One region of the Mesorhizobium sp. M0998 genome, then DNA from elsewhere that is predicted to be linked to it. Evidence: predicted binding sites of a transcription regulator. Region 1 holds the regulator's gene; the other holds the start of a gene.
What was found. The regulator LexA, encoded in region 1, represses DNA repair genes until DNA is damaged. The targets are predictions, from matches to a motif close to TGTTCNNNNTGTGTTCNG.
Positions count from the first base shown of each region.

Region 2: a site for LexA is predicted at 6,115-6,132, ahead of uvrA (excinuclease ABC subunit UvrA). Genes of this name have one in related genera too.

Region 1 is NZ_JAMYND010000031.1:20,772-28,694, forward strand. It holds gene NKH59_RS24795 (molybdopterin molybdotransferase MoeA) at 1-276, shown strand, start outside; gene NKH59_RS24800 (hormone-sensitive lipase) at 284-1,114, opposite strand; partial or broken gene kynU (kynureninase) at 1,211-2,457, opposite strand; gene lexA (transcriptional repressor LexA) at 2,905-3,639, shown strand; gene NKH59_RS24815 (ComEC/Rec2 family competence protein) at 3,633-6,098, opposite strand; gene gltX (glutamate--tRNA ligase) at 6,195-7,616, shown strand; gene gltA (citrate synthase) at 7,796-7,923, shown strand, end outside.
Region 2 is NZ_JAMYND010000011.1:147,568-155,490, forward strand. It holds gene urtD (urea ABC transporter ATP-binding protein UrtD) at 1-107, shown strand, start outside; gene urtE (urea ABC transporter ATP-binding subunit UrtE) at 178-873, shown strand; gene NKH59_RS13295 (hypothetical protein) at 1,085-1,285, shown strand; gene NKH59_RS13300 (DUF72 domain-containing protein) at 1,332-2,138, opposite strand; gene NKH59_RS13305 (GNAT family N-acetyltransferase) at 2,167-2,637, opposite strand; gene NKH59_RS13310 (DUF302 domain-containing protein) at 2,634-3,044, opposite strand; gene uvrA (excinuclease ABC subunit UvrA) at 3,044-5,965, opposite strand; gene NKH59_RS13320 (hypothetical protein) at 6,662-7,060, opposite strand; gene NKH59_RS13325 (ATP-dependent Clp protease proteolytic subunit) at 7,057-7,662, opposite strand; gene NKH59_RS13330 (SRPBCC family protein) at 7,689-7,923, opposite strand, start outside.

The DNA.
Region 1 (7,923 bases):
CTGAAGCCGCTGCTGGCGCGGCTCGGCGGCCGCGCCTTTCAGCAGGATATACGTCGGGCACGGCTCGGTGCCGCCATGCCGGCCAACGATCTCAGGCAAGATTATGTGCGGGCTGTTGTCATAGATGACGCCGGTACGCTCGTGGCGACGCCGTTCGGCATCCAGGACTCCTCGATGCTGAAAATGCTGGCCGATGCCAACGGGCTGATCGTTCGCGCGCCGTTCGCGCCTGCCGCGGCGACGGGCTCCCCCTGCGACGTGCTGATGCTACGCTGAACCTGCCTCACTCCGAAATCAAGGTCCGGGTCAGCGGATGGTCTGGATCGGCCAAACCGTCGATGATGTTGAAATGATGCCGGTCAGGCTCGACCACCGAGCTGGTCGCGGTACCCAGGCCGATCCAGATGTTGGCCAGCAACGCGCTCTGACGCAGGAATTCAGCGCGCTCGCCGCCGCCGGCCCAGCAGGTCAGGCGGGCCTTGTCCATCGGGCGTAGCAGCACCGGGCTTTCGGCCTGCGCCTCGGCCTCATCGATCGCCAGCGTCTCGTTCATGCCGGTGCGCATGATCGGGCGCAAATCGTGCACCCCCGAGATCGACACTACATGACGAACGCGCCGGACGACTTCGGGCGCCAGCGGCGTCGTCGCCGTAACCATCCGGCTAACAAGATGGCCGCCGGCCGAGTGCCCGGTCAGCATCAGCGGCCCTGCAACGATCGCCGCCGCCTTGCCGATCGCCGCGCCGACTTCCTTGACGATGCCGCCAATGCGTATCTGCGGACAGAGCGTGTAGGACGGCATCGCCACCGCATAGCCGCGATCAACAGGGCCAGCGGCAAGATGCGACCAGAAATTCTTGTCGAATTCCATCCAGTAGCCGCCATGGACGAACACCACGAGTCCCTTGGGCTTGATGGGAGGCAGGAAAAGATCGAGCCGGTTGCGTGGGTTGTCGCCATAGGCCATGTCCAGCCGCGCCCTGCCCTCGGTCGAAAGCACGTCGCGGAAAATCCGCGCGGGCTCGATCCAGGCCGCCGGCCAGCGATCGCTGCCGGCTATGTTGGCGCCGTTGGCATAGGCGTTGTCCCAATCTGCAATGTGACGTTCGAACACCCTGCGCCCTCCCTGGCATATGGCCTTGCAACGTAGCCGTGAGCATCGCGCGGCGCGTCGCTCGCCAGCCTCACGATTCCAGCTCTCGCATCAATCTCACGTGACAGCTGCTTTGATGGCGAAGCGCGCATCCTTCCACGCACCGGTGTGCAGGATGTCCTCAAGCACTTTGACGGCCTGCCAGACATCGGCATAGCCGACATAGAGCGGGGTGAAGCCGAAGCGCATGGTCGATGGCGCGCGAAAATCGCCGATCACGCCACGTTCGATCAGCGCGCGCATGACCTGGTAGCCATGCTCATGCATGAATGAAATCTGGCTGCCGCGTTTTTCCCCATCGCGCGTGCTTTCGAGCGTGAGCCCGTAAGTGCCGCACTTTGCCTCGACAAGCTCGATGAACAGATCCGCCAGCGCGATGCTCTTCTTGCGCACCGCCGTCATATCGACATCGTTCCAGATGTCGAGCGCGCCCTTCAGCGTGCGCATCGACAGGACCGGCTGCGTGCCGCACAGAAACCGGCGGATGCCGGTGCCGGCCGCATAGCCTGGCTCGAAGGCGAAGGGCCGTGCATGGCCCCACCAGCCGGTGAGCGGCTGCTGGATGTCGGAAAGATGCCGCTCAGCCGCATAGATGAAGGCAGGCGCGCCGGGGCCGCCATTCAGATATTTGTAGGTGCAGCCAACGGCAAAATCGGCGTTTGCCTTGTCGAGCTCGACTGGCATCGCGCCGGCGGTGTGGCAGAGATCCCAGACGATCATCGCCCCGGCTTCCTGAGCCCTGCGCGTCAGCGCCGGCATGTCGCGCAGTTCGCCCGACCTATAGTTGACGTGGTTGACCAGCACCACGGCGGTGCGTTCGTCGATCAGCTCTTCGATGGTCGGCGCGTCGACTCCCGAGAGGCGCAGCAGCGTATCTTTTCGCGTCGAAACCACACCTCGGCCATGTAGAGGTCCGTCGGAAAACTATCGCCCTCGGCGACGATGACCTGCCGCTCCGGTCGCATGGCCATGGCGGCGTGCAGCAGCTTGTAGATGTTGACCGATGTCGTGTCGCAGACCACCGTCTGGCCGGCCGCGGCACCGATCAGGCGCCCGAGCTGGTCGCCAAGTTCAAGCGGCATGTTGAACCAGCCGGCCGTGTTCCATGCGCGGATGAGATCATGCGACCATTCTTCGGTCGCGGCCTTGTGCAGTTCATCGAAAGCGGCACGTGAAGCAGCTCCTAGCGAATTGCCGTCGAGATAGATCACTCCTTGCGGCAACACAAAGCGGTCGCGCATCGCGCGCAGCGGATCCGCGGCATCCATCGCCTTTATGGCCACGAGATCGGGAATTCCTGTCATGATTTGTCTGCTCCCCCAAGATCCAACGCAACGCCGGACACGCATCGACTGTTCTTCCATTACCTGGTTGCGCGCAGCAAGGCTCCACCGGCGAGAAGCAGCCTGACCAGACGGTGGAAACCGGGACTTAACCCGAGGTTGGCGTTTTGAGTTCGTTTCGTTCACGGTGCATTGACCAAACCGCACAGTCGATAAGGGTTCAATTCCGTGCCTTTTGCCGACCGACGGCCGATGCCAGTGCCGCCATCTAGGAGGCCAGAAGGGCGCAAACGAAAGCAGAATCAAGGCGATGAGGCTTGCGGCGGTGAAAATGCGGTACGCCGGTAGGGGACGTCGTTTGTTTCCCGAGCCTTAACGCATTCATTAAACTTTAAACAGTTGCGGAACACAACTGGAACAGATAGTGTTTGTTCTGGGTTTGTTTTTCTGATTCTGTTGGGGGTCGCTATGCTGACACGCAAACAACACGAACTGCTTATGTTCATCCACGAAAGGTTGAAGGAAAGCGGTATCCCGCCTTCATTCGACGAGATGAAGGAAGCGCTCGACCTGGCTTCCAAATCCGGAATCCACCGGCTGATTACGGCGCTGGAGGAGCGCGGCTTCATTCGCCGTTTGCCCAACCGGGCCCGTGCGCTGGAAGTGCTACGCCTGCCTGACTCGATCGCCCCCGGCCTCAATGCGGCACGCAAGTTCTCGCCGAGTGTCATCCAGGGCAGTCTTGGGCAAGGCGCCCCTCGGCAAGGCAAGCCGACATCGTCGCGCGTGCCCGCAGCCGGAAATGACGACGATGTCGTCGCCGCCGTTTCGATCCCGGTGATGGGCCGCATCGCTGCCGGTGTGCCGATCGACGCCATCCAGCACCAGACGCATTCGATTTCGGTGCCGCCGGATATGATCATGGGCGGCGAGCATTATGCGCTCGAGGTCAAAGGCGATTCGATGATCGAGGCCGGCATTTTCGACGGCGACACGGTGATCATCCGCAATGCCGATACGGCGAGCCCCGGTGAGATCGTGGTGGCACTGGTCGACGAGGAGGAAGCGACGCTGAAGCGGTTCCGCCGCAAGGGCGCCTCGATCGCCCTGGAAGCCGCCAATCCGGCCTACGAGACGCGCATCTTCGGACCAGACAGGGTCAAGGTGCAGGGCAAGCTCGTCGGACTGATCCGCCGCTACTGAGCTCCGCCCTTGGCGCCGGCTTTGGGGTTGTCGGCCCGGCGGTATGGCGGCAGGCCCCGTGCCGCGCGTGAAAATTTCCGCTGCACGTGCCAGGGCCGGTATGATTTTTCGACGGCGAAGCGGATCTCGGCGCGTGTTGCCGCTTGTGGATCGAAATAGACGGCGGCACTTCCCGCGCGCGCCAGTTGCCGTTTGGTGACGACGAGGACCAGCCGGTCGTAGTAGCAGGGGTTATGGGCGGTGGCGTCGTCGATGACGATCAAGCTGGCAAAGGCGCAGGCTGGCCGCGCAGTATCGCGGTCCTTGGCTTGCGCGATGATCGCGCCGGATGGATGCCTGGCAAGGCAGAGGCCGTCCGTGCAAATGAACGGCATGCCCGGCGGTAGGTCGGCCGGATCGGCAATGTCGAATTGCGGGTCGTTCTTTCCAGGTGTTTCCGGCGCGACGATAGCCTCTGATGTGAGCGCGCGTTTCCAGTTGTCGATGGTGAACTCATTCGGGCGTGCCCGGTTGACCGCGAGTTCACCGCTGCCGATCGACAGCACGACCAGCCGTGCGTCCTCCGAGACCAATACGTCGGGTATGCGTGTCTGCGTTGTCGTCAGCAAGCCGGCGAGCGCAAAAGGAAGTGCCGCCAGCCGCAACCACGTCGTCGCCATGCTGGCAATGACGAGGGCGATCGTCACCAGAAGGACGGATCTCAGCGAAATCAGCCCGACCGCATCGATCGGCGAGCGCTCCGAGATCCACCCGGACAGGGCGATCATCGCCGTCAGCCCCTTGCCCATGACATAGAGGAAAGGGCCATCCGCACCGAACGGCATCGCCAGCGCGCTGAGAACGGCGAAGGGCATGACGACCAGTGAGACGATGGGCATGATGGCCAGATTGGCGAACAGGCTGAGCGGCGCCACGCGCTGGAAATGCCATATGGCGAAAAGCGCCGTGGCGCTCCCTGCAATGGTCGAGGTCATCGCCAGACCGCACATGCCCAGCAGGACCTTTCGCGTGGCAAGGCGTAGCGGCGACTTCCGCGGCGGCGGCGTGGTGGCCCTCCCGGCGCGGTAATCGGACCAGCCTGCATAGGCGCCGACAAGGGCCGCCGTCGCGGCGAAGGACATCTGGAAACTCGGACCGACCACCTCGTGCGGCGACACCAGGATGACCGCGATGGCCGAGATCGCCAGGTTGCGCATGGTGAGCGCGGCCCGGTCGAACAGCACGGCGATAAGCATCACCGCCAGCATGATGAAGCTGCGTTCGGCCGCCACGACAATGCCGGAAAAGACGAGGTAGGCCGCAATCGAAAAAAGCGCGGCGGCCGCGGCATATTTCTTGACCGGCCGTCGCGATGAGAAATCGGGAAACAGCGCGAAGGCACCCCGCAGCAGCGCCATGATGGTGCCGGCGACCAACGCCATATGCAGCCCCGAGATGGAGATGATGTGGTAGATGCCGGTGCGCCGCATCGCTTCGTTGATCTCCTCGGGAATGCCGGCGCGCACGCCGACGATCAGAGCAGCAGCAATCTCGCCCTCGGCACCGCCGATGCGGCTGCGGATATGGTCGGCGATGGATTCACGCGCGTCTTCGATCGCGGAAGAAAGCTGCGCGGCAAGCGGCATGCTGTCCGACGACACGATTTTCGGATTGCCGAGAAAAAAGCCGCTGCCGCCGATACCGGCGAAATAGCTGTCGAAGGAGAAATCATAGCTGTCGGGCCGCACCGGGCCGGTCGGCGGCAGCAGCCGCACATAGCCGGTGATCTCGGAACCGGCGGTCAGCTCAGCCGGTATCTTCATCGCCGAAACGCGGACCCGTTCCGGCATGTAGCGCAGTGTCGGCCTGGCGGTTGAGATCACATCGATTGTCAGCCTGATGCGGCCGCTCGCCATGGGCTCGTACGATACGACGCGACCCGTCAGCCGCGTCGAGATTTCGGAGCCGAGCATATGCGTTCCGACACGCCATGTTTCGAACTTGGCGGCAAGTACGCCAAGCGCGCAGAGCAGCGCCACCATGAAGCACAGGCGCGTCCTGGGCCATGACCGCGAGACGACGGCACAAAGGGTCGCGAGGAGCGCGATTGCGATCGGCTGTGGAAAGGCCGGCTCCACCGACAGCCCGAAATAAACGACCACCCCGCATGCGAGGAACACCGGCACCAGCAGGAAGGCGATGCCGCGGTCGAGTTCCAGACCGGCCGCTGTGGTTACGCTGTTGCGGATACGGGACGGTGACGGGAGGCGGAAACGCCTGCGCAGGCGTACGATAGGCTCGCCCGCGGGCACGAGAACCGTTGCTGGGTCGCTGGCCGGCAGCGACGGAGCATCGAAGCGCGGAGCAGGTAGCAATGCCGGTGCCGGCAGGACAGGCGGGGGAGCGGCAAACAGCAAGCGTTCGCTGACGTCGCTGCCAACGTCCTCGCCCTCGCCCGCACCACGGCCTCGCACAGCCATCGGGTCTGCCCCTTGCGCCCTCGACCTCCTATGCTACATGAACGCGCAACGCGCGAAAGTCCGCAAACCCACTTCCTTCGCCCGCCTGAGAGTTCCATGCCCGATAAGGTCGTCACCCGTTTTGCCCCCTCGCCCACCGGCTATCTGCACATTGGCGGCGCGCGCACGGCGCTGTTCAACTGGCTGTACGCCAAGCACACGGGCGGCACGATGCTGCTGCGTATAGAGGATACCGACCGTGAGCGGTCGACGGATGCGGCGACGGCAGCCATTCTCGACGGGCTTTCCTGGCTCGGACTCACCTGGGACGGCGCGCCTGTCTCGCAGTTCGAGCGCGCGCCGCGCCATCGCGAGGTGGCCGAGGAGCTGGTGCGCGTGGGCAAGGCCTATTACTGCTACGCGACGCCGGCGGAGCTGGAGGCGATGCGCGAGGCAGCGCGAGCCAAGGGGCTTCCGCCCCGCTATGATGGGCGCTGGCGCGACCGCGACCCGTCGGAGGCGCCGCCCGGCGCCAAGGGGGCGATCCGCATCAAGGCGCCGACAGACGGCGAGACGGTGGTGCATGACCGCGTCCAGGGCGACGTGCGCTTTCCCAACAAGGATCTCGACGATTTCATTATTCTGCGCTCGGACGGCAATCCCACCTACATGCATGCCGTCGTCGTCGACGATCACGACATGGGCATCACCCACATCATCCGCGGCGACGATCATTTGACCAACGCCGCACGCCAGACCGTAATCTATCACGCCATGGGCTGGGAGGTGCCGTCGATGTCGCATATCCCGTTGATCCACGGTGCCGACGGCGCCAAGCTGTCGAAGCGGCACGGTGCGCTTGGCGTCGAAGCCTATCGCGCCATGGGCTACCTGCCGGAGGCGCTGCTCAACTATCTGGCGAGGCTTGGCTGGAGCCACGGCGACGATGAGATCATGTCGATCGCCGACATGATTACATGGTTCGACATTGGCGACGTCAACAAGGGCGCCGCCCGTTTCGACTTCGCCAAGCTCGAGGCGCTTAACGGCGTGCATATGCGCCGGATGAACGACGCGGCGCTGCTCGACATCTTCATCGCCACTCTGCCCTATCTAGAAGGCGGCCCGGCAATCGCCGCTCGCCTCGACGACAGACGCAGGGCGCAACTGCTTGCCGCGTTGCCGGGCCTGAAGGAGCGCGCCAAAACGCTGGTCGAACTTGTTGAAGGGGCTGCATTCCTTTTCGTCGAACGGCCGCTGCCGGTCGACGAGAAGGCGGCGGCGCTGCTCAGCGGTGAGGCGCGCGCGATCCTGCGGGGCGCTCATGCGGCACTAGCCACGGTTTCGGAGTGGTCTGCCGCCTCAGCCGAAGCCGCGATCCGCGACTATGCGCAGGCCGCCGGCCATAAACTCGGCGCCGTGGCCCAACCTTTGCGCGCCGCGCTCACCGGCAAAAGTACCTCGCCAGGTGTCTTTGATGTGCTTGCCGTGCTTGGCCGCGAGGAAAGCCTGGCGCGGATCGCTGATCAAATCGATTAGCAAACTGGCCCAAGAAGATTGGCATTGAAAGGTGTGTTTCGCAGTGCAACATTGGGTCTTGGCCTAATCTGCCGCGCAGATTCAATTGCGGGCGCAAATGTGCGTATTCCGATGCTTTTGACGTGTTGGGTTCAGATATTTTGCCTTTGCCGGCCTGAGGAAACAAAAAGGAGTTTGCTATGACCGAACCTGCGACAAAAATGGAATTTGGCGGCAAAACCCAGGCATCGACGGCCAAGCTGGAACTCGGCGGCAAAACCCATGAATTCAAGATACGAAGTGGTTCGGTAGGACCTGACGTCATCGA
Region 2 (7,923 bases), on a different contig from region 1:
TCGGCGTCAAGGTTACCTGCCTGCACGAAGGCTCGGTGCTTTCCGAGGGCAGCCTCGACTTCGTTTCGGCCGACGAGCGCGTCGTCGAAGTCTATCTGGGGAGATGAACATGGTCTGGCGCGTTCCGTTCCATCATTTCGACCTTTCGTTCTTCAGGCGTTGGAGAAAGCGCTGACCATGCTCGAAGTCTCCAATGCCACGCTGCACTACGGCGCTGCCCAGGCGCTGCGCGGCGTCTCGCTGAAGGCAGGCGCCGGCAAGATCACCTGCGTGCTCGGCCGCAACGGCGTCGGCAAGACCAGTTTGATGAGATCGATCGTCGGCCATCACCGGCTGACGAGCGGAAGCGTTGCCTTCGAGGGGAAGGCGCTCGACCGGAGCGCGGCGTATGATCGCGCCCGGTCGGGCATCGCATTCGTGCCGCAGGGCAGGGAGATATTTCCGCTGCTTACGGTGCGGGAAAACCTCGAATCGGGTTTTGCGCCGTTGAAGCGCGCCGATCGCAACATTCCCGGTCACGTCTTCGAATTGTTTCCGGTGCTGAAGCAGATGCTCGCGCGCCGCGGCGGCGATCTTTCCGGCGGCCAGCAGCAGCAGCTTGCCATCGGCAGGGCGCTGGTGATGCGGCCGAAGCTGCTGGTGCTCGACGAGCCGACCGAAGGCATCCAGCCGTCGATCATCAAGGACATCGGCCGCGCCATCCGGTATCTGCGCGACCAGGCCGGTATCGCCGTGCTTCTGGTCGAACAATATCTCGACTTCTGCCGGGAATTGGCCGACGAGGTCAACATCATGGACCGCGGACAGATCGTCCATACCGGCCCCGCCGAGGATCTCGACCGGGCGGACGTCCGCAAATTCCTGACTGTCTGAATTCTTATTGATTCCATTACTTTGCAACTCTGGCGCGCTGCAGATTGCGTGCTAGATTTTGCTTGGCCTTGGTGAGTCGGCCGCTTTCCGTAGCAGTTTCAACTTGGCAGATCAGGGGAAGGCGCGGCTGCGTCCGCACGCTTGCGCGCAAGCCCTTCCAGCGATCTGTTGTCGTCCAACATTTCGGGTGCTTGGGAGCCAGGGCCAGTCAATGGAGCGCTATGTCGAGGACTACCAGAAACGACGGCTCACGGAGCGCGTCGATATCCTGACAGCCATCAACATTCTGAAATCGCAGGGGTATGACCACGACGAACTCATCGCGGAGATCACCAAGGTCTTCTATATCGATCTCGATGCTTTCAACGAGATCGTCAGGGTTGATCGGCGTTCGGATGAACGCGCCGCATAGCCGGTAATTGAGGACCCGGCCAGGCAGATCACCGACAGCGGGGGCGTCAGCCTGCGACCCGCTTCATCAGCGCGATGGCGCCGAATGGAGCGCGGACCTTGCCCTCGGTGATGAAGTAGACGAACACGTCGCGTGGCTTGACCGGCGCGTCGGTTGAAGGAGCGACACGCGGCAGGTCGGCCGGCACCTTGCCTTCCGCCCAGGTTTTTGCGCGCGCCGCCCATTCATCGAGCGCCTTTGGCGTGTAGCAATCGGGATTGTCGTCGCTGCCGGTCTGCAGCCGGGCATAGATGAAATCGCCGGTGACGTCGGCAATCCCCGGATATTTGGCGTGGTCGGCATAGACGATGGCGGCCTTGTGCTTTCGCGCCAAGGCGGCGAACTCCGGCACGACGAAGCTGTCGTTGCGCACCTCGACCGCGTGGCGCAGCGCAACGCCGTCCTGCTTTTCCGGCAACAGCTTGAGGAAGGCCTCGAAATCGTCCGGGTCGAATTTCTTGGTCGGCGCGAACTGCCACAAGATCGGCCCGAGCTTGTCGCCAAGTGCCGCGACGCCCGACCCGAGGAAGCGCATGATCGATTCCCCGGCCTCGCCGAGCACGCGGCGGTTGGTGACGAAGCGGTTGCCCTTCAGCGAATAGACGAAACCATCCGGCGCCTCGTTGGCCCATTTGACGAAGGTCGGCTCCTTGAAGCTCGAATAATAGGTGCCGTTGACCTCGACAGTGGGCACCTGCCGGCTGGCATAATGCAGTTGCTTGGCCTTCGACAATTTGTCCGGGTAGAAGGACGTGTCCCACGGCTCGAAGGTCCAGCCGCCCATGCCGGCGCGGATTGTTCCTGATTGAGTCATGGTCGTCCTCCCGGTTTGCAGAAAAGGATCACGCGATGGCGGTCGTCTCGACGGCTTTCGCCATGTCGACGGCCGTCCATCCTGGCCGATATGGATTGGGCCGGCGACCCGTTTCGCGAAAGCCGTAGGCCTTATACAACGAAACGTTCCGTTCCATTCTGGCATTGGTGTAGAGTCGGATTTCAGGCAAGCTCCACAAGCGCGTCTGTTGCTCAGCCCAATTGAGCAGCGCGACACCGAAACCCTTGCCTTGAAAGGCGGGCGCAACGGCGACGCTGAAGATCATTGTATGGTCCGCATGTCGTTCGAGAACGATCAAGCCGGCCGGCTGTCCGTCCTGCTCCGAAAGCCAGACCTCGCCGCGTTCTATGCGCGGCACGTAGTCCTCGGTGACAGGGATCGGCGGTGCGCCGAGCAGGGCAGTGTAGGGCGCGTAGGCGTCGGTGGTGAGCGAGATCACCGTGGGGAGATCATCGGCCCGAGCGGCTCTCATGATCAAAACTGGCCCGCGCCGACAGCGGCCGCAATCACCTTGTCCATGCCGGCCGCTATCGCGGCGACGGCATTGCGACTGGCGTCGCCCAAGCCGTGGCGCTCAGCGAGCCAGTGCGCGTCATTGTAGGAGAGCCAGACCTTGCCTTGCTCGTCCTCCCAAGCCAGTGCCTTGACCGGCAGATCGATGCCGGCAAGTTGCCGGTCCTGCATCAGCGGCGTGCCGCCTTTCGGGTTGCCAAAAATCAGAAGCTGGGTCGGACGCAGGGAAGCTTCGACACTGCGCGCACCGGCGGCGTGGTCAATGCGGGCGAAGACCAGCAATCCTGCGCGTTCCACGGTCCCGACCAGGCGATCGATCGTTTCGGCCACGCCGAAGCGGCTTTGGACCGTGATGAGACCGTTCTTTACCATCACTCCGCCGCTTCGCGCTTGCCTCCGGGGCGCCGCTCCAGCAATTCCCTCAGGAACTGTCCGGTATAGCTGCGTTTTTCGCGGACGATGTCCTCCGGCGTGCCGGACGCCACCAGCTCACCGCCGCCGTCACCACCTTCGGGGCCAAGATCGAGTACCCAGTCAGCCGTCTTGATCACCTCGAGATTGTGCTCGATGACGACCACCGTGTTGCCCTGGTCGACCAGCTCGTGCAGCACTTCAAGCAGCTTGGCCACGTCGTGGAAATGCAGGCCGGTGGTTGGCTCATCGAGAATGTAGAGCGTCTTGCCGGTCGCCTTGCGCGACAGTTCCTTGGCAAGCTTGATGCGCTGCGCCTCGCCGCCCGACAAAGTCGTTGCCTGCTGGCCAACATGGATGTAGCCGAGGCCGACCCGTTTCAGCGTCTCCAGCTTGTCGCGCACGCCAGGCACGGCGGCGAAGAAATCGACGCCTTCCTCGACCGTCATGTCGAGAACGTCGGCGATCGACTTGCCCTTGAACAGCACGTCCAGCGTTTCGCGGTTGTAACGCTTGCCGTGGCAGACGTCGCAGGTGACGTAGACGTCGGGCAGGAAGTGCATCTCGATCTTGATGACGCCGTCGCCCTGGCAGGCCTCGCAGCGGCCGCCCTTGACGTTGAACGAGAAGCGCCCCGGCTGGTAGCCGCGCGCCTTGGCCTCCGGCAGGCCGGCGAACCAGTCGCGAATCGGCGTGAAGGCGCCGGTATAGGTGGCAGGGTTGGAGCGCGGCGTCCGTCCGATCGGCGACTGGTCGATGTCGATGACCTTGTCGAGGAATTCCAACCCCTCGATGCGGTCGTGCTCGGCCGGATGCTCGCGCGAGCCCATGATGCGGCGCGACGCCGCCTTGAACAGGGTCTCGATCAGGAAGGTCGACTTGCCGCCGCCGGATACGCCGGTGACGGCGGTAAACGTGCCGAGCGGGATTTCGGCGGTGACGTTCTTCAGGTTGTTGCCGCGCGCGCCGACGACCTTCAGCCGGCGGTTCTTCTTGGCCTCGCGGCGCCGTGCCGGCGTCGCCACTTCGAGCTCGCCCGACAGGTATTTGCCGGTGATCGAAGCGGGCGTCGCCATGATCTGCTGCGGCGTGCCCTGGGCGATGATGTGGCCGCCATGAATGCCGGCAGCCGGGCCGATATCGACGACATAGTCGGCATGCAGGATGGCGTCCTCGTCGTGCTCGACGACGATGACCGTGTTGCCGATGTCGCGCAGATGCTTCAGCGTGTCGAGCAGGCGGGCGTTGTCGCGCTGGTGCAGACCGATCGACGGCTCGTCCAGCACGTAAAGTACGCCGGTCAGGCCGGAGCCGATCTGCGAGGCAAGACGGATGCGCTGGCTCTCACCGCCTGAAAGCGTGCCGGAGTTGCGCGACAGCGTCAGGTAATCGAGACCGACATCGTTGAGGAAGCGCAGCCGCTCTCGGATTTCCTTGAGCACGCGCACCGCAATCTCGTTCTGCTTGTCGTTGAGCGAAGCGGGCAGATCGGTGAACCACTGGTCGGCCTTGCGGATGGACAGCTCGGTGACCTCGCCAATGTGCTTGCCGGCGATCTTGACCGCGAGCGCCTCGGGCTTCAGCCGATAGCCGCGGCAGGCCGGGCAGGGCGTGGCCGACATGAAGCGCTCGATCTCCTCGCGCATCCAGGCGGATTCGGTTTCCTTCCAGCGGCGCTCGAGATTGGGGATGACGCCCTCGAAGGTTTTCGTCGTTTTGTAGGAGCGCAGACCGTCATCATAATGGAAGGTGATTTCGCGCTCGCCGGTGCCGTGCAGGACGGCTTGCCTTGCCTCCTCGCTCAAATCCTTGAACTTGTCGCCGAGCTTGAAGCCATAGGCAATGCCCAGCGCTTCCAGCGTCTGCGCATAATAGGGCGAGGTCGACTTCGCCCACGGGCTGACGGCGCCGGCGCGCAGCGAGACATTCTCGTCGGGCACGACCAGGCTGGCATCAATGGCGCGTTGGCTGCCGAGCCCGTCGCAGGTCGGGCAGGCGCCGAACGGATTGTTGAAGGAGAATAGCCTGGGCTCGATCTCGGGAATGGTGAAGCCGGATACCGGGCAGGCGAACTTTTCCGAGAACAGCATGCGTTCATGCGTCTCGTTCTTCGATTTGTTGACCGAATCCTCGCCGGTCTGGCTGGCGTCGAGCGGCTTGTCGGCAAATTCCGCCACTGCCAGCCCGTCGGCCAGCTTCAGCGCGGTCTCGATGGAATCGGCGAGCCGCGTCGCCAGATCGCCGCGCACGACGATGCGGTCGACGACGACGTCGATGTCGTGCTTGTACTTCTTGTCCAGCGCCGGCACGTCGGCGATCTCATAGAAGACGCCATCGACTTTGACGCGCTGAAAACCCTTCTTCTGCAGCTCCAGCAGTTCCTTGCGGTACTCGCCTTTGCGGCCGCGCACCATCGGCGCCAGAATGAACAGCCGGGTGCCTTCCTCGACAGCAAGCACCCGGTCGACCATCTGCGAAACCGTCTGGCTCTCGATCGGCAGGCCGGTGGCCGGCGAATAGGGTACACCGACGCGGGCGAACAAAAGCCGCATATAATCGTAGATCTCGGTGACGGTGCCGACCGTCGAACGTGGATTCTTCGAGGTGGTCTTCTGCTCGATGGAGATGGCCGGCGACAGGCCGTCGATCTGGTCGACGTCAGGCTTCTGCATCATTTCGAGGAATTGCCGTGCATAGGCCGAAAGGCTCTCGACGTAGCGGCGTTGGCCCTCGGCGTAGATGGTGTCGAAGGCAAGCGACGACTTGCCCGACCCCGACAGGCCGGTCATGACGATCAGGCTGTCACGCGGCAGGTCGAGATCGACATTCTTCAGATTGTGTTCGCGTGCCCCGCGAATGGAGAGATATTTATGGTCGGCCATCGCCGGTCGCCGCCTCAGAATCTGGAATTCGTGGGATGGGCGGGTTTTCCCGACCACCCCCTATGTAGGTAATTTCGCCGCCTTTTCGAGAGACGCCACAACTCCCGACCAAAGCGTTTAACCGCCTTTCGCGCGAACGGGCAAGCGGAAAGAACAAAGGCCGAACACGCTCCTGACAAAAGCTGCCCGCGCAGCCGGCTTCACAAAGCGTCTCGCGATCACATTTTTCGGCAACCCGGCTATTCAAGGTTGACGTCCCCGCGTCATGGGGGCAGAATCCAATTGTCAACGAAGCCGGCCGTCTTTCGATGGCCTCGCGGCCTGGGGCTAGCCTGCGAGACGCCGCGGGTTATGCGATGAGCGCTTCGACGACAGTCGCAACGAACAGAAGGAGAGCAGAGGCATGACTCCACCGGATTGTTCCTTGAGGCTCCACGTGTCGCTGGAGCCGCGGCAGGTATAAGTAGCCAGGTCAGGCGTTTAGCGCTACCTGCCCGCGTTGACCTGCCGATCCCCACAACAATCAGAGACTGCTAGTCGGATCGTCGGCTGAACGCCGCGAAGCATCCGAAATAAAAAGCCGGCAGTACACTCCCGGCAATTTGGATTTCAGATCCAAGAAAGCCCCGTCAGTTGCAAAGCAATGGCGGGGCTGTTCGTTTGAAGCGCAATATTTGTGGTTCACACCAGGCGAACTTAGCGGCTGGAGGGCCTGATCCCGCCGGTAGCGACATCAATGGTGATGCTACCGGAAATCCGAACGTCGGTATCGCCAATCTTGAAGGTGCCGTTGCCGCTGCCTAGAGCCATATCGTCAGGCTCAGGCCGCGGCGCTGGCTCGGCGATGCGATAATCGCTGGTCACACCGGGCAGAGCGCGCTTTTGCGAAGACGTCGAATTATCTTGGGCAAGTGCCATACCCACCAGCATGTTCGTGCCGGCAACGGTAGCGATGGCAAGGCATAACAGGCTGGATGAGCGGCTGGCGGTCATCGCCGGACTATAGTGCCGCGATAGCGGCAAGACCAGACCGATGGCGCTGAAATTGCGGGCGCTCAATCGCCTCAGTTCCGTCCGCCGGCCCGGCTCGTTCATGCGGCCTGCTTGCGAGTGTCGAAAACATGGTCGACGAGGCCCCAATCCTTGGCCTCCTGCGCGGTCATGAAAAAGTCGCGGTCGAGCGTGCGTTCCACTTCTTCGTAGGTGCGGCCGCAATGGCGGGCGTAAAGATCGGTCATGCGCCGCTTGGTGCGAAGGATGCCCTCGGCATGGCGCTGGATATCGGAGGCTTGGCCCTGGAAACCGCCGAGAGGCTGATGCAGCACGATGCTGGTGTTGGGTAGCGCGATGCGCCGCCCCGGTGTGCCGGCCATCAAAAGGAACGAGGCCATCGAGGCGGCGAAGCCCATACAAACCGTGGAGACCGGGCAGCTGATATACTGCATCGTATCGTAGATGGCGAAACCGCTGGTCACCACGCCGCCCGGCGAGTTGATGTAGAGCGAGACCTCCTTGTCGGGATTGTCGGATTCCAACGACAGAAGCTGGGCGCAGACCAGCGCCGAGGTGCCGTCATCGATCGGGCCGTTGATGAAGACGATGCGCTCGCGCAGCAGCCGCGAAAATATGTCGAAGGCACGTTCGCCGCGGCTCGACTGCTCGATCACCATCGGCACCAGATTGGCAAGGCCGCTCATCGGTTGTCTCCGTTGACTGTTGTCGTTCAGGCCGCGCGCAGGAAGAGGCGCGGGGTGTTTGCGGCGATCTGTTTGTGCCTGGGAGTGCGCGCTTCAAAGGAAAGCCGGCAACCGGCGCTTGCCATCGCGATCTCTGGCACTGCTGCCCGAGCAAAACCGTCATGGACGATGCGTAGATGCGTGCCGCCGGAAACGGTGCGGTCGAGCGTAAAGGTGACGATGCTGTCCACTGGGCTGTCGTTCATTGCGCTGTCCAGGGGG